2 regions of the Paenibacillus sp. FSL R5-0701 genome follow, and region 2 is predicted to be linked to the other one. Evidence: riboswitches for the same ligand, from Rfam matches in the RefSeq annotation. Region 2 holds a riboswitch; the other holds the start of a gene.
The links. Region 2 has a riboswitch for thiamine pyrophosphate ahead of MKZ13_RS04430 (ECF transporter S component). Riboswitches for the same ligand answer to the same signal wherever they lie in the genome.

Region 1: another riboswitch for thiamine pyrophosphate. It lies ahead of MKZ13_RS02305 (ABC transporter substrate-binding protein); the one in region 2 lies ahead of MKZ13_RS04430 (ECF transporter S component).

Annotation. Positions count from the first base shown of each region.
Region 1 is NZ_CP150230.1:472,227-478,135, reverse strand. It holds gene MKZ13_RS02315 (hypothetical protein) at 1-292, opposite strand, end outside; gene MKZ13_RS02310 (phospholipase D family protein) at 496-1,896, opposite strand; TPP riboswitch at 2,332-2,444, shown strand; gene MKZ13_RS02305 (ABC transporter substrate-binding protein) at 2,665-3,705, shown strand; gene MKZ13_RS02300 (thiamine-binding protein) at 3,923-4,213, shown strand; gene MKZ13_RS02295 (ABC transporter permease) at 4,213-4,971, shown strand; gene MKZ13_RS02290 (ABC transporter ATP-binding protein) at 5,009-5,909, shown strand, end outside.
Region 2 is NZ_CP150230.1:961,777-967,685, reverse strand. It holds gene MKZ13_RS04445 (PQQ-binding-like beta-propeller repeat protein) at 1-718, opposite strand, end outside; gene MKZ13_RS04440 (energy-coupling factor transporter transmembrane component T) at 868-1,662, opposite strand; gene MKZ13_RS04435 (ABC transporter ATP-binding protein) at 1,637-3,208, opposite strand; gene MKZ13_RS04430 (ECF transporter S component) at 3,209-3,802, opposite strand; TPP riboswitch at 4,031-4,141, opposite strand; gene MKZ13_RS04425 (pectate lyase) at 4,314-4,982, opposite strand; gene MKZ13_RS04420 (radical SAM/SPASM domain-containing protein) at 5,332-5,909, opposite strand, start outside.

The DNA.
Region 1 (5,909 bases), 490 kb from region 2:
TACGGAATACGGATGACCCACTTAATTGATCAGCGAAATATGCTGAAACCATCCCATACAAGGACATGACCAGAACCATGCCAATCACCATAAAAAATGACATGGCTAGCACACCCAGAATTTTGTTGGACTTGTCAAAGGGCAAGGAAAAAGCAATCTTTCTCGCCACAGGGCCAACAATGAAAGACTCCACCAGAAACGCGATGACAAAACATAATATGAATTGAAGCAGTATCTCAAGCGGGGACATCTTACCGAGTAACCCACTGTGCCATAAATTGAATGTCATCATGACGACAACCATTCCTGTACACATCATTAATCCGAAAATAATTTGTTCCTTCTTGCTTGTTGGCAATTCTCTCATCCTCTCTGTTTACCTTCGTAATTATAGAGATGAGGAAACCCTCCACATAAGTGAACATTCTGTGAACAATCGTGATTTTTCCAAATTAAAATTTGTAAAAGTAGCTATATCTATTAGCTGGTTCTTCTCTACAACAGAAATCTCCAGAGAAAAGACAGTTTGGATAAAGCTGTGATTGCCATTCGTTTGAAAACAGGGCCTTTCTGATTCGTAGATTCTGCTGGATACTCACCATTATTCACACGTGTACTATGTGCACGTTTGATATCCATAGCTTCTGTTAGTTCGTTGGCGAATGCAAAACCAGAAATGACCACAGCAGATTCGGTATTTAGAAAGGCGGATCTGGGATCAAGGTTATACGAACCAACCATGCTGCGGTAATCATCCATGACAAATGATTTGCCGTGTATGGAATAAGGGCCTTGGTATTCATAAATGGCCAGATTGGTATCAAGCAACCGTTTCTTAGAGCTTAAGTATCCCGCGAAAGCCAAAGGGTTAGGGGTCTGCTGGATTGAATTGGTTACCATGACCCATTCTGCTTTTGGATTCATCGACAGATGTACGGCTTTCTTCATTTTCTTGGTAGGAATGGCATATGGCGTCTGAAGGTACACCTTCGACTTTGCTTGATTGGCGAAATGAACAAATGCTCTCCACATGATCGGGTCTTTATACAGCCTTTGGATTGGATTGTGAATGAAAGCGACGTGGTCGGAACGAAGAGCCTCTTGAGCCCATTCCTTCGGCAACACTTTAACAAAAGGATCGCTCTGAGCCCGAGCTTTTTTATATAACTGAGCCAGCCGAGCCAGCTCTTTTAACCCCTTTGCATGATGTTGACGTTTGGCATGTTTTTCTGGTTTGGTGAATGGATGTTCCCATAACAGATCTATATATTTTTTCATTTCAACAACTGTGCTGTTCGTATTATGGTTTGGATTGTAAACAAGGACATCCCGATCGAATACATAGTCTTTTTTGGGTTGCAATGCCATGTATCTATCACCAATATTTTGGCCGCCAATGATGCCATATGTGTTGTCGACAAGAAAGATCTTGTCATGCAGACGGTTATGCCATGTCCATGGCATAACTATGTTGAGTGGTTCATAATACCTTAACTCCACATTGGGGTGAGCTGCAATGGCATCTGGAATATCACGCAATTCTCCGCGCATGTTGTGAAAAATCCCGTCTAAAACGATTCGAACATGAACACCCCGATCAGCTGCATCGAATAAAGCAGCAAAAAAGAGTTGAGATGTTTTTCCTTTTTGGATGGAGTAATAAGCCAGGTCGATGCTTGTTTTCGCCTCTCGAATGGTCTGGATTCTCACCTGACCGGATTGAAAGCCGTCCTCCAAGAGCAGTACGCGATCTGTCGTACTTCCTGCGGTTAACAATTTTTGCATATCCGTATTTTCAATAGTAGATGGAGACGGAACCAAAAATAAAAGGTAAGCTGTGAAAAAAACGTAGACACAATAGGACAGAATAATTGCGAATATGGTTTTAAGGATCATTCAGTACGCCCCCATTTTTATGTAAAAAGTAATTATTTGTATAGCAGTACTATCTCCTTTTGTATCTAAATTATGTTGTTTAAATGAAGCAAGCGTCTCCGGTCAAGGTCAATCGATCAAAAGCTGATCGCTGAAATAGGGAAAGCAGCCCTGATGCGACGAGATATCAAACATCGGATTTGATCCAAGTATTTGTGGGGAGCCTTCCAGATCTTCAGCACTTAGGCTATGGCCCACTATCCGATGCTTTTGCACTCAGCCAGATTGCCTTATATGATTCGCCACGATAATTATTGAAAATAACACATCTAAACAGGCTGATATACATATGTATAACGACCTGTTTGATAAGTTCATACGTGTCCCCATCCAGTTCCTGACTGGACACGTTCCACCCGCTGGCCTATAATTACACCTAGTAATGCCCGTAACTTCATAGTTTCCCAGGGGAGTCGGAATTGGCCGGCTGAGAGTGTATCCCACCAAGATACTAACCCTTAGACCTGATCTGGATCATGCCAGCGTAGGAATCGGAGTATATCGAAATGGCACAGCCCTATGGCTGAACGCCACCTCTCTAACGCCTGCACGCGTCCCGGAATACGGGACGCTTTTTTAATGTTCTTTTATATAGCCAGAGAGCTAAAAAAGTGACGTTATCCAGATCTCAACTGGTATAAATCTGTCGATTTATGCAAGATGATTGGATATGAAGCCAAGGAGTACCCCGGGCCAATCGGCCGGACATACCGAAGGAGAGAACCACAGATGAAATGGCGTAAAACGATGGGATTGTTGCTCTTATGCGTGCTTATGGTGACTGTAGCCGCATGTGGTGGCAAAGAAGCTGCCCCAGCTGGGCAGAACGGCAACACAAATACGGAAAGCAGCAACGAAGGTGACACTGCCGCCCTGAAAGATATTAAAGTGGTGCTCGACTGGACACCAAATACGAATCATACCGGCCTGTATGCGGCTGTAGATCAAGGTTTTTACAAGGCCGAAGGCTTGAACGTGGAGGTTGTACAACCAGGTGCCGGTGGCGCAGATACGATGGTTGCCTCCAATGAAGTACCGTTTGGCGTAAGTTATCAGGAGAGTGTAACTCAAGCCCGCACACAGGGTGTTCCATTGGTCTCCATCGCAGCAGTTATTCAGCATAATACATCCGGGTTCGCTGCTCCGGCAGATCGGAATATCAAATCACCGAAAGATTTTGAGGGTAAAACCTATGGCGGTTGGGGTTCCCCTGTGGAAGAAGCCGTGATGCAATCCATTATGGAAGGCGACGGAGCCGATGTATCGAAAGTGAAAAACATTAACATGGGTGACGCTGACTTTTTCACCGCAGTGAAACGGGATATTGATTTCGCGTGGATTTTCTACGCCTGGACAGGCATTGAAGCCGAACTGCGCGGGGAACCGATCAACATGTTATATGTGAAGGATTATTCAGAAGCATTGGATTACTACACGCCTGTCCTCGTAACCAACGAGCAAACGATCCAAAACGACCCTGAGTTGGTGAAAGCATTCCTGAAAGCCACCTCCGAAGGGTATCAATATGCGATTGATCATCCCGAAGACGCAGCCAACATTCTGATCAAGGCCGTCCCTGATCTGGATAAAGACCTCGTGCTGGCAAGCCAGAAATGGCTTAGTCCAAAGTACACAGATGACGCCCCGCGCTGGGGAGAACAAAAACAGGAAGTGTGGCAAAACTACACTGACTGGATGTTTAGCAAAAAACTGCTGGATGAACAGATCGATGTGAGCAAGGCATATACAAACGAGTTTTTACCCCAATAAAAATTGCTTAAGTTTAACTTTTTTACACAAGAACGAAGAGTGCAGAACCCATCTGAAGAAACAAAGTGTTCGCCTTTATCTCCGGATTTCCCCCATTGAAAATGGATTCAAGAAATCTGGGGATAACAGCGATCGGAAGAGGGTACTGCAATCGGAGTGATAAGTGTAAACCTGGTTCAATTCATGCAATTTATCACGAAAGGAGCCGTGATCTCTCATGGCAAGCACATTACTTAGCATTCAGGTTATCCCGAAAACGCCAAATGGCGAGAACTCTTATCCTTACGTAGATCGCGCCATTGAAGTTATTCAGCAATCCGGCCTGAAATATCAGGTGAACGCACTCGACACCACGATGGAGGGGGAACTGGAGGAACTGCTGGAGGTTGTCCGCAAGATGCACGAGGTACTCGTGGAGGCTGGCAGCCCAAGCATCATCTCCCAGATCAAAATCGCCCATAGCCCTACTGGCTTCAGCATGGATACCCTGACGGAGAAGTATCGCTAATGCATGCCTATTTCAAAAGTGTATGGCCGCCCATTGTGGCGGTTATTCTCTTTATAGCGATATGGCAGGGAGCCGTCTCCCTCTTCCATATTGAGAAATGGATGCTGCCTGCACCGTCCGATATCGCCCGCGAAGCAGCAACTCAGGCCGAACGGCTTGGCATGCACGCTTCCGCAACCATTCAGTTAACGCTTATCGGATTCGCCGCTGGAACAGCGGTTGGATTACTGATTGCGATGGTGCTGCATTTGGTCCCTTTTCTCAAGTCAGCCCTGTACCCTCTACTTATTCTTAGTCAAAATATCCCGACCATCGCGCTCGCGCCGCTCCTGTTAATCTGGTTCGGATTCGGACTGTTGCCCAAGCTGATTACCATCATCCTGGTCTGTTTCTTCCCCGTCGCAGTGGCGGCCATGGACGGCTTGACCCGTACTGACGCGGCCATGATGAACTATATGCGCATGGCTGGTGCGAAACGTCATCATTTCTTCTGGAAGCTGGAGCTCCCCCATGCGCTGCCATCCGTGTTCTCCGGTGTCAAAATCGCCGCTACCTATAGCGTGATGGGTGCCATCATTGCCGAATGGATTGGTGCAGACAAGGGTATTGGTTATTATATGATGCTGCAAAAGTCGGCTTATCGTACGGACCGCTTATTCGTGGCGATCATGATTATTGTCGCGCTCAGCTTGCTGCTCTTCCTGTTCATTGCCCTGCTGGAGAGGCTGCTCGTGCGCTGGCGGCCACAGAAGCGGTAGTAAAGCATGTAATCTGTATATAGGAAGTGATGACCATATGAATCGACAACAGGATGAACAAGTCCAGCCTGGACGAGGAGCAAGTGTAATAGAGCCAACGCACGGTGAAAAGTTTAACTCGGCTACGCCTGATCGACCTGCCAACACGACTCCTGCTCCGGTTCCACCTGCACTGGACGTTGTTAATGTTCATGCATCATTCCGTGAACGGCGCAGCAAGCTACCGGTTCTGAACGGCCTGTCCCTGACTGTGGAGCAAGGCGAGTTTGTTGCTATCGTTGGACCTTCTGGCTGTGGCAAAAGCACTCTGTTCCATATCATCGGCGGTCTGCTGAAGCCACAGGAAGGCCAAGTGCTTATGAACGGTCAGAATGTAACGGGACAGCGTGGCAAGATAAGTTATATGCCCCAACAGCCCGCCCTTTTCCCTTGGCGTACCATTGAAGATAATGTACTGCTTGCTGGAGAAGTAGCTTCAAGCGCTCCCCCTCGGAACGAAGCACTTGCAGAAGCTCGTAAGTGGTTAAGCAGCGTGGGTCTTGCCGGGTTCGAGCAAGCCTATCCTCATATGCTGTCGGGCGGAATGCAGCAGCGTGCGGCATTTTTGCGCGCCCTGCTCAGTCCGCAGGAACTCATGCTGCTGGACGAACCTTTCAGCGCGCTGGATGCACTGACACGCAGCGACATGCAGCGCTGGCTGCTCGATATCTGGGAACAGAACCGCCGCTCGGTGCTGTTCATCACCCATAATATCGAAGAAGCATTGCTGCTAGCGGATCGGGTCTATGTATTATCCAACCGACCTGCAACGGTGTTGCACGAGGTACATGTTCCTTTTGATCGCCCAAGACGAGAAGAAATTACGGAGGAATCCGCTTTTCTGGAGCGTAAACGGCAGATTGCACAGTGGATGCGAGAAGAACAGCAGAAAGCCCGCC
Region 2 (5,909 bases):
CGCCTAACCACCCAGCCACTTGTTTGGAGGTGGTTGCCTTGTCCAGCTTAATATCTGTCAGATGGCGTATAACCAAAGTTGGCAGCGATGCATCCTGTTGGAACCAACCATCCGCCACATTCATCCTCTGTTCTATAGCCTGTGCCTTGATCCAGAAGAGTCCTGGCCGATACGTGAAGGATTCTTTATTCCAGACTCGTGGGGCAATGGAGACCCCATACCATCCTTTCCACTTTGCAACAATAACAGCCTTATCTGTTAGCGCTTTCTCAAAAGACCAGGTTGTAGAACTATCCGGAGCCAGATACAGCTTACTGCCTGATTGGAGCGTGAAGCTTTGGGGAGCTGTTTCCGTCATGCTTCTGCTCTCCTTCAGTGCATACCAACTTGGCAGCCAAAAGTCTCCATGATCGGTTGACTTAAGCTGCACCCACTCGCCTCGAACCGAGGCCAACGTATACTTTTCGTTTTTTGTTGTATAGTATTCAATCCCCAGCTGGTCAGCAGCCACACTGCCATCCCTCCTGTTTTTGAACAGAGGAATGTCATTCATAAGTGTAACGGGTTCTCCTTGTTTGTAGGCCAACTGTGTTGATAAGACTTGAGAACTTGCACCCAAGGCTTGTGGCGTTGTAGCCAACGCTTGTCCTCCAAGCACGACCATTTTGGAATCCAGCAGCATCCATCCCGTCAACAGCACAGCTGATAATCCAGTCATGGTAATCCATTTGTACCCCGTTCTCTGCCAGTCAGGACCCCTCTTCACTCTCGTTCATCCCCATCCATTAGAAGTTATTTCCAATAGAGACGCAGCTATAAGGAAAAAGTTACCGTTTACCTCAATATATTTCTATCTATCTCCCAATATTACCTCACATCCACCATCGTAGCATGATAAGGAAAGGTGACCCCAATGTAATAAGCCGCTGTTAAGGTGAGCATATAATAAAATACAAACCACAGATCAGCTCGCGAATAGCCAATCTGAATGTAATACGTCCGGCTTGCGCCATCCGTGAATCCCTTCGCTTCCATCGCTACCGCCATTCGCTGTGCACGGCGAATACTCTGTGCCAGCAGCGGAATAGCGTAACGCTTAAGTGTACCATACACATTCCAGCGAGAGCCACGTTGCCGTGTTCCACGAATACGAATGGCGTAACGGAGTGTCTGGAATTCATCCAGCAAAATGGGGATCATGCGCATCGCGGCCAGAAAGCTATAAGCATATTTTGCAGGAAGCCGCCACTGCTGCATCAGTGAATAAAACAGCCTTACCGGCTTCGTTGTCAGTCCGAACAGCAAGCCAGCCGCTGCCATGCTCAACGAGCGAAAACCCAAGTGTAGACCGCGATAGAAACTCTCCTCGGTTATGTGAATCAATCCCCACTTATACCATGTGGTCTCTCCCTTACCAAACATCATCATACCTGTGGACGTGGAGATAAACACCAGAATGAATGGTGATGCGTACAGCATCAATCTATACCACGGATGACCTGTCCAGCACAGTAACAGCATCATCGCCACCGCAACGTTGGCCATTACATTCAGATTGTGAATGAGGATAACGATGACAAACATCATCGTCAGAATGATCATCTTTAATCCCGGGTTGACGTTATGAAGCCAGGTTTCACGGTGAGGAAACGACAGTTGCATCAGTTAACCTCCCCTCATCTACCGTCCAGATTCGGGTGCAATATCTTTTTACAATTTCATGATCATGGGTAACCATAACAATAGCTGTTCCTTCACGCCGCAATTGCTCCAGTTGTGTTAACATGGCGAACGTATTACGGGCATCCTGTCCAAAAGTAGGTTCATCCAACAGCAGTATTCGCTGCTCTCTCACCAGTGCAGAGGCAACGCTCAAGCGTCGTTTCTGCCCCATCGATAATTGGTAGGGATGACGCTCGGAGAGGTCGATTAGTCCAAATTGATTCAACATATGATCAGTCCTGGCAAGTCTTTCTTCCGTTGTAAGCCTGCCCCCCAGCAATGAGAATTCTACTTCTTCCGCGACGGTGTTGGTCACAAATTGAAACTCCGGGTTCTGAAATACAAACGCGATTCGATCTGCAAGCTGCTCCGTTTTGCCAGAAGGCTGACCGTCCACCTCATAATGACCTGTTGTTTTCAGGATATTCATCAGAGATAACAACAATGAACTCTTGCCAGCTCCATTAGCTCCGACAATACCAATCCAATCCCCATGCCATACTTTGGCCTGTTCTACCTGAATGAAGGGTCTTTTCCCACGCCATCCGGTGAACTGCTGCAAGTCCAGTGCAGGCTGATAGGCGGGTGATACAGGCGATAAGGATGAGACGTGAGATATGGGGGATATACCCGGTGTATCGGATAAGCCAGACGATTGCTGTGTTTCCACACTTGAGATGCCGTGATCCACACGCACTTGAAGCTCTCCAGAAGCACTTCCCTCTTCTTGCTTAGCTGCCTGCTCGTGCTCATCCCACACACCCGGATACCAGATTCCATAAGCCTTCAGCTTGCCCCGTTCATCCGTAAATACCTGCTGTGCTGGCCCATCCGCCACAATCTTTCCTTCAGGTGATAACACAATGATGCGGTCGACCATATCTACAATCTTGTTTATTTTGTGTTCAACGATGATGATCGTTTTGTCACTGGCTATCCTTCTGACGGTATCCCACACCTGGGAAGTCCCCTCATCATCCAGCAGTGCAGTGGGTTCATCCAAAAACAATACCTCCGGGTCCATGGCAAGCATTGAAGCAATCGCAAGACGCTGCTTCATCCCCTGAGACATGGACTGGATCAATACACGATTCTGTTCAAAGGATAACCCCACTTGTTTCAGAACATATTCAATCAGAGCAGGCATCTCTTCACGCGAAATATTTCGGTTTTCCAGAACAAATGCGATCTCTTCATCCGTAAAGGACATACAGAACTGGGTATCCGGATCTTGAAAGACCACTCCTGCTTTGGCAGGAACCTGAATATCATCACATTTCATCGGAATCTCTACCGAACGTGGAATTAAACCGCTCAAAATTTGCAATAACGTCGATTTACCGGAGCCACTCGGGCCAAGCAACAGCACTTTCTCTCCTTGACGCACAGAAAGAGACAAGCCTTGAAATACCAAGGCTTTCTCTCCCGGGAACTTGCATCTTAGATTAGTCACACTTACCGCTTGCGAATTCCCTTCCCCGTTCATCTAATCCAGCGCCTCATAATCCTGTTTCGATACCGGTCTGAGTGAACGTGTTACACCGGTCAGTTCCAATGCTTTGGCGAGATAATAAGCGAACACTCCTGCAATCAAGATGCTTCCGATGAAGCGGAATCCGATAAATAACGTATAATTCCAGGCCGAGAGTGAATCAATATACCCGTATTGGTAATCCAGCAAAAGCGAAGCCGCTGCGGCTCCTATGGCTGCAAGACAGGTGACAAACAGATTGGTTTTGCGATACAAAAATGCTGCGAAGAATATCTCGGCTCCCAATCCTTGCAACAGACCGTATACAAGTGTGGACATGCCCCATTCACTGCCCAGAAAGGCACTTACCGTTGAAGCCGCAACTTCAGCAAGAATAGCCACGCCTGGTTTACGAATGATGACAAAAGCAAACGTGCCCGCCATAAACCACATGCCATAGATCATCTGCTCCGCATGAACGCCAAATGGTTTCATCAAGTCATATGTAGGTCCCCATATCTTGTAAATCACCCCAAACACTACTGCGATCACGATGGTTACCAGAATATCCGTTAGTTTCAATCGCTTGTTGCCTGCTGTTGTTCCCATGTTCTCTACGTCCTTCCTTTGTTCCCTGTGGGGTTTATCATAATAAACGAAAAAGCCTCCCCGGTTCCGGGAAGGCCATACGCAAAGTGTACAATCCTCACAATGATGTATGGGATGGATGTCGAAAAACGGAATATCAACCAGCTCCCTTCCGCCCTGGCAGATACACCACCACAGTTCAAAGAGGTCTGTTGTTCATTCACGTTCATTCCCACAATTCACCCTTACATATCGCAAATCCATGTTCTCTACGCTGGCATTACCCAGATCAGATGTACGGTCAGCGGCACAAGGCCACTCTCTCAGCCCAACTTCATTGAGCTCCCGGTTCACTTATTTCATTGCTTCTAATGTACATCAGATGGGTATTTGTGGCAATGGTCTCTACAAAAATCAAAAGTTGGCATAGGAAAAGGCATCCCCCTGGATGCCTTTTGGACATACTTCACGATGTGAAATAGCTACCTTATCCGTACACGCCTTCAATCCGTATTCCAATGTATCCCTGTTCTTAATATTGCGTGTTCCCAGACTGGCTCGTTTTCCCTGAAGCAAACCCCTTGAACAACGTTGGTACTTTGGAATAACGAGTATTCGTAATTTTCCCTTGTGATGTGCTGCTGTCTGTACGCAAAATCGAATCTTTTACATTAGAAATGTTGGAATTATCCAGCGTCATGTTAACTGCGAAGGAAGTTCCACCATTTTGGCGAACCAGTTTGCCAATATCATCTGCACGGAAATTTTTGATGTTAATTGTTCCAGCTGCATTCATCTGGAACACTTTATCATAAGCCTTATACGCTGCCCCACCGGTAATGTTAACCGTTCCGGCAGACTTCAATGTCAGTGCATCCTCGCCAACGTCCTGCCAGACCACATTCGATATATTACAGTTGCCATAACAGTGAACACCATCAGCAGCAGGTGATCCGATATTTACATTTTTGAGCGTAGCCCCTGCCTCCAGACGGAAGACTGGCTTCTGATTTTCTGCTTGAGATCCGTCGCCCAGTGTGGAAGGATTGGCTACAAATGTTTTACCTTGACCGTCATAGGTCGTGCCCTTTGGAACAACAATCGTTGAATTTACAACGGTAGGTGCAGCCGCAGCCGGAACGGCACCAAATATGGAAGCAACCAAACCAGCGGACAGCAACAACGTCAACATTTTTTTCATAATTTTATTCCTCCCTTATTCTCTCGTTATTTGGTATTGTACAAGCCTGAGCTTGTACTGGAAGATCGTCAGAGGTGCACCTCTGTCCGACCCACAACCTAATCCTACCAAATAAGGAAGGTAACTAGAATAATCATTAGATCAGATATATCATGACATCGCACAATCCCTGTCATATCGGCATTTTTTGCATGCCAGGTCCCTCAAACAATATGCTGATATCAACCTCAGGTATGCTCATTTGTAGTGTATGTACCCCTCACTTGAATCCCCGATTACAAAGAAAGACCACTACATTTGTCTCCAAATGTGTGATCTTGAATGTCTTCTGGCTTCCTCATATAAGATATCAGGCTCCGAATCTCTGACGATAACCGCACTTTCGACACAACTCTTCCACAGCTTCACGTTTGGAGAAGCCATATACCAGATTGTTCGCTCGCTCACCCTCAATAATCTCCGAGAATGACTTCTCGTGCACATTACCAAGGTTAATGACACCCTCACCATCAAGACAGCATGGAACCACCGTTCCATCGACAAGCACAGCTGCCTGACCACGTAATGCATGGCAGAAGCCTTTGCCGTCATCTTCAGGTGCATCCAGGCTTGGCCACTGGAACTCATGGTCTTGATTCAGGTATACATTTGGGGCAATTTTGACCCCGCTGCCTGGAACCACTTTCTCCTCAATGCGGAAGTCCAGATTGAACTCACGTTCCAGCACTTCAAGGGTCTCCCGATTTCGATTCATCTGAGCATTCGTGAAGTTATCCTGCGTCAGATTCCACAGCCGGAATGAGATGATGACATTGTGCTTCACCGCTTCGTGTACAAAAGACAGAATGTTGCTCAGGTATCCGTCACGGTCAGTTGAACCTTCATGCCCATCGAAGCTGTGCAGAGAGAAGTTCATCTGTCGCAGCG